2 linked regions of the Rubripirellula amarantea genome follow. The protein of the gene in region 1 binds, or shares a complex with, the protein of each later gene. Links are inferred from orthologs where the notes say so. Each region holds a gene or a part of one and is shown on either strand. Other genes may lie near its edges.

Evidence for each region. Proteins that work in one complex are often made in the same cells at the same time.
Region 2: the proteins of secY (region 1) and Pla22_RS08750 are in contact, whole or in part, in a crystal structure (PDB 3DIN), measured with the Thermotoga maritima proteins. The link is inferred for Rubripirellula amarantea from one-to-one orthologs. Residues at the interface, in WP_004081795.1 of Thermotoga maritima: Glu108, Gly109, Glu110, Glu111, Ala236, Glu237, Arg238, Arg239, Ile240, Thr241, Ile242, Gln243, Tyr244, Ala245, Arg246, Arg247, Val248, Thr249, Gly250, Arg251, Arg252, Val253, Tyr254, Gly256, Ala257, Ser258, Thr259, Tyr260, Leu261, Pro262; in WP_004082002.1 of Thermotoga maritima: Glu261, Ala262, Arg263, Lys300, Ala301, Arg302, Thr303, Ile304, Ile305, Leu323, Tyr324, Asp325, Pro326, Val329, Ser330, Tyr333, Ile336, Lys340, Phe345, Val349, Glu363, Phe364, Tyr374, Ser375, Gly376, Gly377, Glu393, Ile395, Thr482, Ser483.

What each region holds. Positions count from the first base shown.
Region 1 is NZ_SJPI01000001.1:2,744,007-2,751,790, reverse strand. What follows is about bases 1,233-4,182. They hold secY (preprotein translocase subunit SecY), read left to right. Parts: upstream 1,233-1,985; coding sequence 1,986-3,380; downstream 3,381-4,182. Other genes in these bases: Pla22_RS09965 (adenylate kinase), read left to right, coding at 3,609-4,175; rplO (50S ribosomal protein L15), read left to right, coding at 1,258-1,749. In the rest of the region: rplF (50S ribosomal protein L6), read left to right, coding at 1-58; rplR (50S ribosomal protein L18), read left to right, coding at 140-508; rpsE (30S ribosomal protein S5), read left to right, coding at 620-1,111; Pla22_RS09960 (outer membrane protein assembly factor BamB family protein), read left to right, coding at 4,317-7,784. UniProt on the Escherichia coli protein: The central subunit of the protein translocation channel SecYEG. Consists of two halves formed by TMs 1-5 and 6-10.
Region 2 is NZ_SJPI01000001.1:2,389,888-2,398,383, reverse strand. What follows is about bases 2,951-7,223. They hold Pla22_RS08750 (preprotein translocase subunit SecA), read left to right. Parts: upstream 2,951-3,318; coding sequence 3,319-7,023; downstream 7,024-7,223. Other genes in these bases: Pla22_RS08745 (3-deoxy-D-manno-octulosonic acid transferase), read left to right, coding at 7,055-7,223. Also shown: Pla22_RS08755 (hypothetical protein), read right to left, coding at 1-2,660; more of Pla22_RS08745, read left to right, coding at 7,224-8,380; Pla22_RS25190 (hypothetical protein), read right to left, coding at 8,482-8,496. UniProt on the Escherichia coli protein: Required for protein export, interacts with the SecYEG preprotein conducting channel.

The DNA of each region.
Region 1 (7,784 bases):
CGTTCGCTACCAAGGCGAACAAGTCAAGATTAAGCCAGGTAAGTCGGCAGCTAAGTAGTCGCGACTCTGACCTCACCCCTATTTATTACCCAACCGTCCAATACACCTTGAAGCCGATCCACAACCGATCGGAAATACGATGGACAAGAACAAAATCCTCAACAAGCGTCGACTCCGACGTCGTAACCACGTTCGCAACAAGCTTCGTGGCTCGGCTGATCATCCGCGTTTGTGCATTCACCGATCGCTTAAGCACTTCAGTTGCCAACTCGTAGACGATTTGGCTGGTAAGACGCTTGTCAGTGCCAGCACTCGCGACAAGGGCGTTAGCCCGAAGGTCAAGAACGGTGGCAACTGTGATGCGGCGGCAGAAATTGGTAAGCTGCTCGCAGAAAAGGCTACGGCGGCCGGCATCACGCAAGTGAAGCTCGATCGTGGTCACAATCGCTATCATGGCCGCGTCAAGGCATTTGCCGACGCCGCTCGTGAAGCCGGTTTGAATCTCTAACACACCCAACAACATTTAATCCCTCTCTACGAGGACAAAGTCATTAGTAACGCACAACAAAATCGCGGTAGTGGTGGTCGAAAGCCCCGCAAACAAGACGACCAACCTCAACTGGCCGAAGGCCTGATTGATCGCGTCGTAAAGATCAAGCGTTGTGCTGCCGTAGTTAAAGGTGGTCGACGTTTCAGTTTCGCAGCCATGGTCGTTGTGGGCGATGCCAACGGCAAAGTCGGCTGGGGTTACGGTAAAGCCAACGAAGTTCCACCAAGCGTTCAGAAGGCTCAAAAGCAAGCCAGCTTGATGATGATCGATGTGCCACTTGTCGATGGCTCGATTCCTCACCAAGTGATCGGTCACTACGGTGCCGCGAAGGTTATCCTGCTTCCCGCCGGTGCTGGTACTGGTATCATCGCTGGTCAAGCCGTTCGTGCCGTTTGCGAAGCAACGGGTATTCACGACATTTTGACCAAGTCTTTCGGAACCAATAACCCGGTCACCCTGGTCAAAGCAACCGTCGACGCATTGTCGAAGCTTCGCACCGTCGAGCAAGTTGCGGCACTTCGAGGATTGGACCCAGCGGATCTTGCGGTCAAACATCACTAAAACATTCGCCAGGCAGTTCGCCTGGAATAAAACTCACTTGCTAAGCCTCAAGATTGAGGCTTCTCAAGCGAACAACCAACAACAGTCAAGAAATCAGACGCTCGGTAGTTCATTTGCCCCGCGTCGTCAGCCCTTAGCACCGAATCATGCAACTTAACGACGTCCATCGCGGTATTCAGAAGAACCGCCCTCGCAAACGCATCGGTCGTGGCTCCGGTAGTGGTCATGGTAAAACTTCAGGTCGTGGTCACAACGGTCACAAGAGCCGCAGCGGTTACAGCCGAAAGCCAAACTTCCAGGGCGGCACGATGCCTATGTTCCGCCGTATTCCCAAGCGTGGTTTCAATAACCGCTGGGCTACGGAAGTGTTCGCCATCAACGTTGGCCGTCTGAACGATTGCTTCAACGACGGTGATGAAGTCACCATCGAAGCGTTGTCGAAGAAGAACATCGCCAAAGGAACCTTTGACGAAGTCAAAGTTCTCGGTGAAGGCGAAATCACCAAGAAGCTGAAGGTATCCGTTCACCGCTTTAGCAAGTCGGCTGAAGAAAAGATCACCGCGGCTGGTGGTTCGATCAATAAGATCGTTTCCAAGCGAACACCTGACGAGCGCGTCGAAGCACTCAAAAAGTCGTAGGCCACGAGTCGCCTTCGGGCACTCGATTACAACCTAAGACTTGCCGATCAACGTAGGCCGTATGGAGCTTTGCGACATACGGCTTTCCGCATGAATTGGGAGCGTTGTTCGGCAAAGCGATCCCGAGCTCACATCCCTCTCGATCGTTTCCCGGCAAGTCGCTACACTTCCGCGAAACACCTCCAACATTCCCCGCTCTCGCACGTTCCGCGAGACTTTCTTGACGGATTATCCGCATGTTCGAAAAGCTGCGAATCATTTTTTCGATCCCCGAACTTCGCAAAAAGATCATGCTGACCATTGGTCTGCTTGCCATCTATCGCATTGGATTTCATATCCCTCTTCCCATGATCGCGACAAACTTGTCGGACGCGGGCGGAACGGCATCGGAGTTCTTTGAAAAGATCACTGTGTTTGCTGCAAGCGATCTTCGTCAAGCGACCATCTTCGGCCTGGGAATCATGCCGTATATTTCAGCGTCGATTATCTTCCAGCTCCTCGGAAGCGTCTACAAACCGCTCGAAGAACTAAAAAAAGAAGGCGAAGCTGGACGTAAGAAGCTCAATGAATACACGCGATATCTGACCGTGCTGATCTGCGTGGTGCAAAGCTACATGTACTTGAAGTTCATGTTGATGTCGGGCGGCCCGGGTGGAAACGGGAACATCAACCCTAACTTTACCTCGGCTGATGGAACACTGTTCTGGGGCTGGCAGATGGTTGCTGTCTTGGTCATGACCTGCGGAACGGTCTTCCTAATGTGGCTCGGCGAACAAATTGACGAACACGGAATTGGCAATGGGATCAGTCTTTTGATCATGGCCGGTATCCTCGCGCAGATGCCAAAGGCGATGTACGAGTTGATCCGTAATATGAAAACCGAACTGACCGGTCTTAGCCGAGGTCAAATTGGCATCGAGACCCTGGTCTTGCTGATTGTCCTTTTCGTCGGCGTGGTATTTGGCGTGGTGTTCATCACGCTCGGTCAACGAAAAATCCCAACTCAATCGGCCAAGTTCACCCGCGGGCGCCGTGTTTACGGTGGTACGCGTCAACACTTGCCTTTGCGAATTAATCAAGCGGGCGTGATGCCAATCATCTTCGCTAGCAGCTTGTTGATCATCCCTGGATTGATGTTTGGTGGATTGGCCAGCTTTGTCGGCAGCGAAAGTGTGTTGTTCAAACCATTTAACTTTGCCGGGCTGACGCTCAACGACCAGGGTTCGTTTGTATTCAACATGCTTTACGTCGTTCTGATTTTCTTCTTTTGCTACTTCTGGACGGCGATCACGTTCAATCCCAAGGAGATGTCCGACAACCTTCGCGACAGCGGAACATTCATCCCGGGACACCGACCAGGTAAACGAACGACTGATTACCTCGAAAAAGTGATGGTCCGAATCACCTACGTCGGTGCGGCGTTCCTTTCGATCGTCGCGATTGTCCCCACTATCGTTTACGGTTCCCTTGGGGTTCCTTACTCGATCGCTGGGTTCTACGGTGGTACGGGATTGTTGATTGCGGTTAGCGTAGCGTTCGACTTGGTCCAAAAGATCGACTCGCACTTGGTAATGCGAAACTACCGCGGTCTGCTTGAAGGTGCCGGTGGCGGCGTTTCACCGGTGGTTTAACACCTCGTTTGAGCGCCGTCGGAGGCCTGTCCTCGCGAATAGTGTTCAGCTTTTCGGCATGGCATATGGCTGCCAAAGTCGCGATGCCGAAGTCGCCCCGTGATTGACTACGTTTATGTTCGGACTTCGCTTTTTCGAGTAAACGTAGTTTGGTTTCCCGGCATGGCAGTTTGGCCGTGGCAGGCCAAGACTGCGGTGTGATCACTAGCCATCAGTTGGAAGCCAGCGATGCGTATCGTTTTCATCGGGCCACCAGGTTCAGGCAAAGGCACCCAGTGTCGTCGATTGTCAAAACATCTAGGTGTCCCGCACCTATCGACCGGCGAGATGCTGAGGTGGAAACGAGACAATACCCATGACGGCCCGATGGTCGCGGGTTTCATCGACGGCGGCAATCTTGCACCCGATCAATTCGTCATGAGTATGGTTTCGTGTCGAATCAGTGAATCGGACTGCAGATCAGGATACTTGCTCGATGGTTTTCCACGAACCGTTGTGCAGGCTGAACTGTTTGACACCCATTTAGATCAGCGGAATGGCCAGCTTGACCATGTTTTCCAGTTGGTTGCCAGTGACGATGAACTGATCCGCCGGATGATACGGCGATCGGAACTCGAAGGCCGAGTTGATGACACGCCTGAAACGATCGCCAATCGCTTGAGCGTGTACCAGGCCCGAACACGGCCGGTGATTGATTACTACGCCGACCGAGGACTCATCCGCCCAATTGATGCGATGCAATCGGCGGAAACGGTGTTCGCAAACTTGCTGGCAATGATCGAGACTAATGAGTAAAGGCGTCGGCAAAGCCCCGGCCCAAATTGCCTAAGAAAGCGTACAATGCAGTATCAGCTCGCTAGGCTTCTTACACTTCATCATCGGTCTTAGAACGTGATTGCAATCCGAACGATCTTCCTGGCTATCACTGTTTCCTTAGTGACAGTGCCTTTCACGATGAGGTGTGGTGCTCAGGGGCCATTCAGTCCATTGATGGGCACTCAATCGGGCCGGTTCATCGAAGCACCTCGCGGAATTGAACAGAAGCTAAGCGACGCTAAAGACTCGCTTGATCAGGGACGTTGGGGTGATGGCGTTGTTCAGCTTGGCGACCTACTTGCTCGTGCAAATACGAACAACGATGACGGTGATCTGGCTGGCCAGGATTTCTTTCTCGCGATTGACGAGATTACCGATGGGACGGCTGTGTCGAACAGTTTGCTGCGTCAAGCAAGAAAGATGATCGGTGAACTTTCCGTTGATGCGATGGAAATTTACGAACTGCGATATGGCGCGATCGCTCGTAAGATGCTCACCGAAGCGGCTGCTCAACGAGACTGGCAAAAAGTATCAGAGGTGCGACGACGGTACTTTCATACCCACCCAGGATATGAAGCATCCTGGTTGTTAGCCCAACGTGAGTTTTATTTGGGGCGGCCCTTGGCTGCCTCGTTATTGCTGGATGAAGTCGCTACGCAACCGCGTGCGATCAGGCACCTCGGCAATCACGCGTTTACGTTGCATGCGATTGCCTGCTTACGCTCGGGTCGCCCGCTGCCATCGACCGGGCCGGTAGTCGGTCAATCGATTTCGATTCCTGGCAAGGAAGATCTGACGATCACGATAGAGTCAGACGATCAGTTCACCAATTGGCTCAATGAACACTGTTCTATTGCGATCGACTACGATCCTTCCATCCCGGGCGACCATGCGATGTTTGGCGGATCGCCGGATCGCAACGGCACAGATGCTGGCCAAATGCCTCTCACGAATTTGCGTTGGCGTTTGCCAACCACCGCTACGCCGCTTCAAGACCAGATGGTCAACGCACTTTCGGATGAACTTGCTTCAACGAGCAAGCTACCACCGCCGAGTTGGACACCATTGAAGGTCGGCAATCAATTGTTGATGAAAACGACGGAACGTTTGGTCGGTGTGGACTATCGCACTGGCAAACGAGTTTGGACTTATCCCTGGCAAGCTAGTTTCGAAACGCTCGACGACGACGAAACATCTTTGGATCAATTAGCTGGCGAGGACAATCGCGCTGAGGAACTGCGACAACGCATTTGGAACGACGTACCATACGGTCAAGTCACCAGTGACGGAGAGCGCGCCTTTATGTTGACTGACCTCGCGGAAGTCAGCCCGATGTCGCTGAGTCCCTTAATGAACATGCGTGGCACGCGTCCTGCCGATACTCGCACCAATACATTGGTCGCCTTAGAAATGGCAACCGAAGGAAAGCTTCTGTGGCGACTCGGGCAACAAGGGGATCAAGCCTCGCCCTATGCTGACGCGTTCTTTTTGGGACCGCCGTTGCCACTGGAAGGCTTATTGTACGTTTTGGTCGAGATTGCGGGCGACATCAACCTATGTTGTCTTGAACCAACCACAGGTAGCGAGGTGTGGCGACAACATTTGGTGGCGGTCGAATCGGGCGGCATCGACCTGGATCCGATTCGCCGTGTCAGCGGCGCTATGCCAACCTATCACTCGGGTGTTTTGATCTGTCCGACCGGCGCGGGTACTGTTGTGGCGATCGATCTAGCTGACCGCATGCTGCGTTGGGGTGCCTCCTTTGAACGCAGTTCCGAGGCCACACGGGTGCACACGCGAGGACGCGGGTTCAGTTCGGCTTCGTTGATGCAGCGTTGGGACAATGGAGTTGCCGTCACGAAAGACACAACGGTGTTGGTTACTCCGCCGGAATCAGAGCACCTGTTCGCGTTTGATTTGATGGATGGCAGCTTAAAGTTCCCACCGAAAGATCGCATCAACATGCGGTACTTGGCTGGCATCCGCGACAACAAGTTCTATGTCGTCGGCGCCGATCGAGTTCGTGCATACGACTTGGACTCAGGCGCTCCCGCATGGACGAGTGAACGAGACATGCTATCGGCAGGGCAACAGATCAACGGGCGAGGTTTGTTTGGCAACGATGACTACTTACTTCCTACGACGACGAATCAGTTGATCCGTTTGTCCTTGGCTGATGGTAGCGTCCTGCAACGTCGAAGCACAAAGTACCCGCTCGGTAACATGATCGCGGTTGACGGCGAAGTGATTGTTCAAGGCCCCGACAGCCTATCGGTTGCGTTTGGCGAAGCATCGCTCGAGCCAGTCGTTAATCGAATGTTAAGTGAAGACCCCGATAACTTTGAGGCGCTTGTTCGAAAGTCGGAACTCTTGATCCAACGCGGCCAGCGAATTGAAGCCATGGATTACTTGCAACGAGCCAGGGTGATGCAACCGGCTAACGATGAAGTATTGATGCTAAGCGTCTCTGCAATGCTGGGCGTACTGCGTGACGACCCGTCGGAAGGCGAGAAGTTTGTGGATGAGCTGACTCAGCTAATTGACCAACCGGCCCAGGCGATTGAACTATTGTCGCTTCGAGCTCAAGCAGCGATGAAGCAAGGGGACCCGGAAGTTGCGTCAGAGCGTCTGATCGAATTGTCTTTCTTGCTGCTTGACGAAAAATCCTCTCACACCATCGCACAAGATGTTATCAGTGACCCGACTCGTTTTTGCTCTCTCGACGCCTGGGTAGCCGCTCGAATGAGTGAAGTGCATGAATTGGCGGACAGACAGCAGAAACAGCGAATTCGAGATCGTATCGACGCCGCTTGCTCGGCGAAGCTGGACAGTTCGGTTTCGCAGCTCCGACAGCTATCACACCAATTTGAAGGTTGGCATGGCATCGGACCGGTTAAACGCGAATTGATTCGACGCCATCGTGAGAACGAAGAATACTTAGCCATCGAAAGACTATTGATTGGCTCGCGAGTGTCACCAATTCTTGACGCGGAAAGTTTCACGCCTGACGAACTTGTCGAACTGTGCAGCAACTATGCAGACGCGATGATGTACCAAGATGCTGCTGCGATTCTGGAACAACTCAGTCAGATTGAAGGTCTTGAGCCAAACCAAATAGAGCGTTTGGATGAAATCACAAAACTGACCAATGCAGTGAACGGCGAATACGAGTGGCCGGCGCCGGTAACGCTGAAATGGCCGAGCACTCGATCGCCCGCCGCGGCTCGGTTCATGTCTACGTCTACCCATAAGACCGCTACCTTATCCGGCCTGACCTTTGACGGATGGCGTTTGGTCACCGAACCGAATGCCCAACTAGCCATTCGTGATTCAAGCGGAGGATCGCATCCGCTTGCCATCAACGGGGCCATGCAAAATGACAGCGATTACAAAGAGGCAAACATCAGTGGTGGCTTGATGATGATCACGATGGCCAGCCAATTGATGTGCATCGATTTGGCTCATGTTGAAAAGAACGATGGCGAAGGGATCATGTGGACTAAGGGCCTGACCGGCGACGGAAGTCCACTTGCCCAGTCGCGGCGAAGCACAACGCCGTTCGGGGATGAAGTGGTTCGCTACAACATC
Region 2 (8,496 bases), 360 kb from region 1 along the record:
TGCGCCGACGCTACCACAAGAGACCCCATATCATCGCCCAGCAACGACGTGGGCAAATTCTTGTCTTCAGGTAATCGAATTACATTTTCAATTGCACCAACGATCGAATCGACTGCCGTTTGCTCGGCAACAGGATCGCGCGGCGAAAAGAACTTCTGAGTCGCCAAACCAATCGCAGTGTTGGTGGCGGGCGCAACGTTGTGATGCAGCCCCATTCCAGGAGTCGGCGCGTAACTCACGAAGATCTTTTCGCCCAGCAGTGACGAATCTTTCTCAGTGAGGGGCAACGCTTCAAATGGCAGATACCACAACGGTCCGTCGGGAATGATGATCAAGTGGTCAAACCGATCTTCCGAGATGGCATTGTCGTCCGGCAAAAGTCGTTGCCGCAATGACACCGCAGCTTGTCGCCAGCGATCATCAGGGTCGATGCGTTTGCCACGAGGCTTACCGACCCCCATTCCTCTAAGGACCGCGCCGATTTCACCAGGCAAACGATTCGCCCCTTTCACTTCCCACGCGATCACTTTCCCATCGGCTGCAAGGACCGCGTTGACCTTATTACCAACGGCAACGAACATCAACATTGCGGTCCGTGAAGGCAGCATAGCGATGGGTTTTTCCGTATCCAAACGGGGCATCGCCACATTAGGAATTTGTAGTCGTTGCAAAGCGATCGTGGTGGCTTTGGCTTCTAGCGATTCGATCGCATCGGCGGACATACCGGCGTTGGCAGCCCCCGCTCCTACCGCCAGATCGTTCATCATTGGACCGCCCTTGAGTCGCATTTGGGCCGCATCAGCAGGCAACAGATTCGCATCCATCGACACCAGCGCTCGCAAGTTGACCAGTCGTCCACCGAGCGGCATGCGTTGCAGAAACCGGCTCGCCAACATCGAATCCGCTGCAACCAGCAGTTCTTCGGCATATCCGGACTCCGCCAACATGGCAACTTGGGCGGTGTGCGCCGATGACTTATCCGCCAGCGTAATACTGATGGCATCTACCGGATCCTGACGCCACAACGACACCGGTGGATCATCGCAATAAGACCGCAAGAACTCGCCGCCAGTGCGTCCGCCCAAAGAGGAACCTAAGGCCAAGCGAATCACGCTTAACTGAAACAATCGCGGCATCGAAACGAGTGAACGCTTGCGATTACGATGTTGGAAGGCAAAGTCGCGAATACTTTGAATGGCTTTATCCGCATCCGTTGCGTTACCCGACCCTACCGATGCACCGGAGCTCGATGCTAACCTTGCCGCTACGTAAGCTCCGTAAGCGTCTAAACGTGGCAGCAAGACATCTCGCCGCGAAGACAGCGTACTTGCTTGGGAAAGAAACTGCCTCGCCGAACCCGAATCCCCAGCGGTTAAAGAGGCGTCTGCCGCGGCGATTAAACAATGCAACGCCCCCAACCGTGATTCTCGCATCATCGCATTGGCCGCCATTCCTGAAAGCTGAGCCACCATCGAGGCGGACTTTGCGTCGACGGCGCACCCCGCGGCAAGTTGCATTGCTTCGCCGACCCACTCGGGTTGTTCCAATGCCGCCGCAATGTTGGCCATTTGTCCAGAGACCACGAATGCCTCTTCGGGCTTGTCCTGACTTGCCAACGTCCAAGCTTTGCAGTGCATCGCAATCGGTGTGATTGGGTGGACGCCGCCGGGTAGGGAAGCCGAACGATTGGCTTCCTCGACGACACGCTTATCGTTGAGCGACGCGAAGTAGCCCGCCGTTCTCATTGAACCGATCAAAGATCTAGCAATCGGAATCTGCAGGTTGGCCGGAAACTTCGTCGCCTGTAGAACCCCTTCGGCCATCGGTTCGTTCTTGGACAAGGGGCCTAAGATCACGCGGCGACGGTGCGACGCCACGGCAAGGGTTCGCATGATCTCGATGATGTCCATCGAGCGCAACGAAGGTTCTTCAATGATGCCGCCAGCACGCAGCGAGTTTTCCGTGACCTGCTGTCCGGATCGCAGACTCAGTTTGCTGGCGGTCGATAAGACGCTGACGGCTGTGGCATCTGCCCACAACCAACGCGGCTTCGTCCGCAACGTGTTTTGCTGCAAGGCGGATTGAAAATCGGTGCTGCTGAGCCAGCCTTCGTAGCGGATTGCGATCTGACCGACTTGGTCAACATACTGCTTCGATGTTTCGAGATCTCCCAAGTGCCAGTAGCATTCGCCCAGCATGGCCAATGAGGGGATGGCATCAATCCATCGTCCGTTGATGTCTCGACGAGAACTACGCAGGGCTGATTCAAGCACATCGACCGCCTGATCAAGATCGCCGCTGCGGTAGGTTTGCAGTCCCAAGTAGTATTGTTGAGAAGGATATTGCCCTGACGGCTCTACCCCACCCATCAGCCCCGTTCCCAAATTCACTGCACCCTGATTAGTCGTTGGGGTGCCGGTCTGGGCATTTGCCGCAGGCAGGACTGTAAAAAAGCCCACCACTAGAAATAGCGTGCTGGCGAGGACATGAGTCAGAGTGCCAGCCATGGTGTTGCACCGATTATTGGCCAAGTTGTTAACCAGCTTATTGGCCAGATTGTTAACCAGCTTGCTAGCCTGGATGTCAGCCAAGTTACTGATCGGCGGCGAAACCGAGGTAACTCGATGCGCCTTATCGCGTGGCAGGGATTGAAGAAACACATACCAAGTTTTCACCGCGGACGACGAATTCTCGATAGAACTCCGATGGAATCGCATTTCAGAGGCCAAACGCAAAAAGAGAAGAAATTAGAAGAAGAGGAACCGAACCGCAGATGAAGAAAAGTTTACTGTGAGCGCCCATCGAACCATCCTTGAGGCCCCAAGTCGTTAGCTGAGCGGCGTTTATCGGGTTGTGCGGATACGCCAATGATGGGTTGCTCACTTCCCAAATCGGCCGCATTTCCCCATCTTAGAGTGAGTTTGAAGGGGGGTCGAATGAGAAACCCCAGTTCAATCGCAGTTGACCCATTTTTCCTAAACCCGTAACTTTAGCTCTGAAAACGATTTAGGGTGGTTGCGCCACTTGTCTGCGGTCAGGAGGACTCGCCATCTTTCTCGCTCATGCAAACGCCGTCGCCAGAATTGTCACGGACGCTGATGCCTCAGCGACTCTCCCCATAAAATAATGTGTCCTATTGCCCTAAACTTACGGGTTGGCGAATTAGCCATCCCGAAGTCGGTCATGTTACACACCCTTTGCAACCTTGCAGCAACACCCCGGTTGTGCTGAATGGTTCGCGCAAATTCACTTGATCATTTAACCCTTCACAAGTTCGGTTCTCCAGCGAACTTCATCACAAGATATTTTCGATAAACCATGCCAGTGCTTGAACAAATCTGGGATACCTTGGGCGTCGTTTTCGGCGGTGCCTTTGGTTCATTTGAACGTGCCGTCACCGCCGTCTTCGGATCCGCGAACGCACGCCACGTTGCCAAACTGCAAGCCCGAGCAGAGTTGATCACTTCGCTTGAGCCCAAGTACGCGGCGATGAGCGACGAGGAACTGAAACAACAAACCGAGATTCTACGCAAACGAATCCGCGACGGTGAAACGCTCGATGACATCTTAGAAGATGCCTTCGCGATTTGCCGCGAAGGTGGCAAGCGGTTCATGGGCATGCGTCACTACGATGTCCAATTGGTCGGGGGCATGGTTCTGCACAATGGCAACATCGCCGAAATGGTGACCGGAGAAGGCAAAACACTCGTCGCGACGCTGCCGGCATACTTAAATGCGATCGAAGGTAAGGGCGTTCACGTTATTACTGTGAATGATTACCTGGCCCGTCGCGACATGGAATGGATGGCTCCGCTTTACATGAACCTCGGTTTGACCGTGAATGCGATCCAGTCCGGTATGTCGACAGCGGAAAAGCAAGCCGCCTACGCGTGCGACATCACGTATGGAACCAACAACGAATTTGGCTTTGATTACCTTCGCGATAACATGCGTCCCGCCGCGAAGGGTGATGATCGGTTCCCGGCTGAAATGCAGCAGTGCCAGGGTCCGCTTAATTACGCCATCATTGACGAAGTTGATAACATTCTGATCGACGAAGCTCGTACGCCTCTGATCATCAGTGGCCCGGCCGACCTTGATTTGGGTCGTTATCAAGAAGCGGATCGCGTAGCCAAGCAGTTGACCAAAGAAATTCACTTCACGGTCGATGAGAAACAACACAACGTCACCCTGACGGACGAAGGCGTACGCGAAGCGGAACGTCTTGCTGGCGTTGAGAGTTTCTACACAGCCGGCAATATGGAATGGCCGCACTTGATCGACAACGCGTTGAAGGCTCGCTACTTGTATCGAGTTGACGTGAACTACGTTGTCAAGGAAGGCGAGATCATTATCGTCGACGAGTTCACCGGACGGTTGATGGAAGGTCGTCAATGGAGCGATGGACTGCACCAAGCTGTGGAGGCCAAAGAGGGCGTTAAAATCAAGGCGGAAACGCAAACCTTTGCGACTGCGTCTCTGCAGAACATCTTCAAGATGTATAAGAAATTGTCGGGGATGACCGGTACGGCCATGACCGAAGCCACCGAGTTCATGAAGATTTACGGACTCGACGTGGTTGCCATTCCGACTCACCGAGTGATGAAGCGGATTGAATTCCCCGACCAAATCTACCTGACTGAAAAAGACAAGTTCAACGCCCTGGCTAACGAAGTCGAACGCACTCACAAATGGGATGTGTTGAACCTAAAGGACGGCGACGAAGTTTGGGGTCTGATTCAAAAAGAAGACGAATCGACCGTCACGATCATCCCCAAGGGCGAAAAAACTGCTGAAACAGTCGCCTTGGAAAAGGTTGATTCGATCGAGCGAAAGGATCGTCCCGTGCTGATCGGTACGGTCAGCATCGAGAAGAGTGAACGCCTTTCCGAATTGCTCGAACGTCGTGGTATCAAGCATGACGTCCTCAACGCGAAACAGCACGGTCGCGAAGCCGACATTGTTGCTCAGGCCGGTCGACTTGGCGCGGTCACAATCGCAACGAACATGGCAGGTCGCGGTACCGACATTATCTTGGGTGGTAATCCCGAAACGATGGCGTGGGCTCAACTGCAACACGAGTACCCGACGCGTTTGGAAGTCCCAGACGAGGTTTGGAACAAGTTGGTCGAGGAAATCGACGAACGAGAAAAGATGAGCGAAGAGGGGCACATCGTTCGCGATATCGGCGGATTGTATGTCCTAGGTACCGAACGCCACGAATCCCGCCGTATTGACCTTCAACTTCGCGGTCGTTGTGGACGACAGGGTGACCCGGGTTCGAGCCGATTCTTTTTGTCGCTTGAAGACGATCTGATGCGAATTTTCGCTGGCGATTTCGTCAAGAGCATGATGGAACGTCTGGGCATGAAAGAAGGCGACGCAATCGAGTCGAACATGGTTAGCCGTCGTATCGCTGCGGCACAAAAGAAGGTCGAAGAACGCAACTACGAAATTCGCAAAAGCTTGCTCGACTATGACGAAGTCATGGACGAACAACGCAAACGCGTTTACCGATATCGCCAAGCTCTCTTGGACGGACACAGCAGCCGCGCGATGGTCCTGGAACTCATCCGAGGCCAAATCGAAAAGTATGTGCAAACATTCCTGGAACCCAACTATGGCGTTGAATCATTCGCAGGGTTTGCTGGTTCGCACTTGGATTGCCAACTTGAACCACGTGACTTCGTCAACATGGACTTCGAGATGGCGGATTCTTACGCCAAGGATCAAGCCGAACGCGCAGCCGAAGTAACGGTCGCTGAAATCGTCGAAGAGAACCTGCCAAGCGGCATGGAAGACGAATGGAACTGGAAGGCACTTGTTAACTGGGCCAACACACGGTTGGGAACGAATTACCAGGAACACCAGCTTCAGAACATGGAACGCAATGAGATGATGGAAGAGCTCGTGAAGAGCGCCCATCGACGAATTGCAACAGTGGATTTATCCGAAGGCGAAGCTACTCTCGACGCTGACTTCGGCCTTCGCACACTTTCAGCGTGGATGAAGCATCGGTTCGGTATCGAGACTACTCCAGACGAATTCCGCGACGTCGAAGACCTTGATCAGGTTGTCGACTCGTTGTTCGCTCGCGCCGAAGACGCTTACACGCTGAAGGAAGCCGAATACCCGGTGCTCACTGGACTTTCCAAGTTCACCGACAAACAAGGTGCCCAAGTTTCACTCGATCGCGAAGGGCTCGTTCAATGGATCAACCGACGCTTTGGTGTGGTGCTTGATGTTGAAGACGTCCGCTTGAACCGTGACGAATTGAAGAGCCAAATTCTCGAATACAGCCGCGACACTGGCGACGCAGCAGAGGAAAAACAAGCTGCGGCTGAATTGAAGCTTCGCGAACTGTTTGGCGACGCCGATTCTGAAACCACTGCGGCAGTCGCAAGTGGTGGCAATGGCTCACTTGATAGTTTTGCCGATTGGCTTCACAACGAATTGAACTTCCGCGGTGCCAAAGAAGACATCTCGCGGATGAACCGTGACCAACTCGCATTAGCACTCGATGGTGCCGTGGACGATCGTTTCCACCCTGAAATGCGTCGTATGGAACGTCAAGTGTTGCTCAATATCGTTGATGACGCTTGGAAGAATCACTTGCTCACCATGGACCACCTGCGAAGTAGCGTTGGGTTAAAGGGCTATGCCCAGATGGACCCCAAGGTCGAATACAAACGCGAAGGCATGCGATTGTTCGACTCCATGTGGGAAAACATTGGTGACCGAGTAACCGATCTGATTTTCCGAATGGAATCACTCAACGAAGAGTTCATTCGCAGCACTTACATTGGCGGCGAAGAACGTCACGATGAAGCTCACGGGATGGCCGAAGCCGAAGAGTCACCGGCCCAGGCCGCAGCCCGCAGTTCAGCCAACAGCAGCTCGGACGAAGAAAGTCGTCGTGAGCCCGTTCGACACGAGGCCCCTCGCGTTGGACGAAATGATCCTTGCCCATGTGGAAGTGGCAAGAAGTTTAAACAGTGTCACATGCGTAAGAACGTCGTCTAGTTCCTGCACTGAAAACTCGGGAAGGATTCCGATGTTATTTAACCTGCTATACGCGGCCCTATTGGCCGCCGTCTCGCCGATCGTCGCATATCGCATGGTTCGGCACGGCCGTTACCGCCGCGGACTCGGCGAAAAGCTGCTGGGCTTGTCCAAAACGCGGGCGAAGCAGCTTCGAGCCGGCAAAGAGTGCCTATGGATCCATGCGGTCAGCGTTGGCGAAGTCAATTTGCTGCCTTCGGTGGTGAAGCAGATCGAATCGCTCGTCCCCGATGCATCGATCGTGATCAGCAGTTCCACCGACACCGGATATGACCTGGCTGTACAACGGTTCGGTGCAGAGCGAGTGTTCTTTTGCCCATTGGATTTCACCTGGGCCGTTTCGCGGACGCTTCGCCACTTGAAGCCCAAGCAGGTGATCCTGACCGAACTGGAACTTTGGCCCAACTTGATTCGGCTGGCCTCGAAAGCTGGCCATCGAGTGAAGGTGATCAATGGGCGATTGAGCAGCCGGAGTTCGGAACGCTACCAACAATTTGGGTTTCTCACGCGACCATCCTTTGAACGTTTACACTGGGTCGGTTGCCAGGACGAAGCTGCGTTAGCGAGATTTGAAGCGTGCGGCGTTGCCCCGAGCCGACTTTCCGTTACCGGTTCGATCAAGTTCGATAACGCTCCAATGGAAAAGGACACACCCGAAGTCCAGGAACTTGTTCAATGGTCGGGCGTCGATCCTTGGCATCGCGTTTGGGTCGTTGGCAGCACGCAAGACGGCGAAGAGTCAATGGCGATTGAGATCTACCAACGCCTTCGCGTCCTAAATCCTGAACTTCGTCTGATTTTGGTTCCACGCCACGCCGAACGATTTGACACCGTGGCGTCACTGTTAAAAAAGTCTGGCTTGAACGTCCATCGTCGTTCGTGCGATGGATCGCTCTTTAGTCGTTCTTGGGACGTGGATACTGTCGTTTTGGTCGACACGATAGGCGAACTTCGAAATTGGTGGGGAGTCGCCAATATCGCCACCGTCGGCGGTAGCTTTGGTAGCCGTGGCGGCCAGAACATGCTTGAACCGGCTGGATACGGCGTCCCCGTTTCGTTCGGTCCCAACACGAAGAACTTTGCGACGATAGCGGATAGCCTGATTGAAGCCGACGCCGCCGTCCGCGTCGTCGACGAGCAATCACTCGAGCGATTTGTGAGACGTTGCTTGTCTGATATCCCGGCCGCCGACTCGCTTGGCGAGAATGCGAAAGCGGTAGTTGCAAAGCATCGCGGTGCAATCAAACAAACCGTCGACCACCTTCTGCACGAAAAAACCGCTCAACAAGATTCCGATGAAATCCTGCGAGCGGCTTAACGGTCTATCAGATCTTCGCGTTCGATTGCCTGTGATTACTATGCGGCGTCGTCAGTAGGCGAAACGACGCATAGCCCAGCGATCGAACCCCAAGGCCAGGACTACTCTTCGATTTG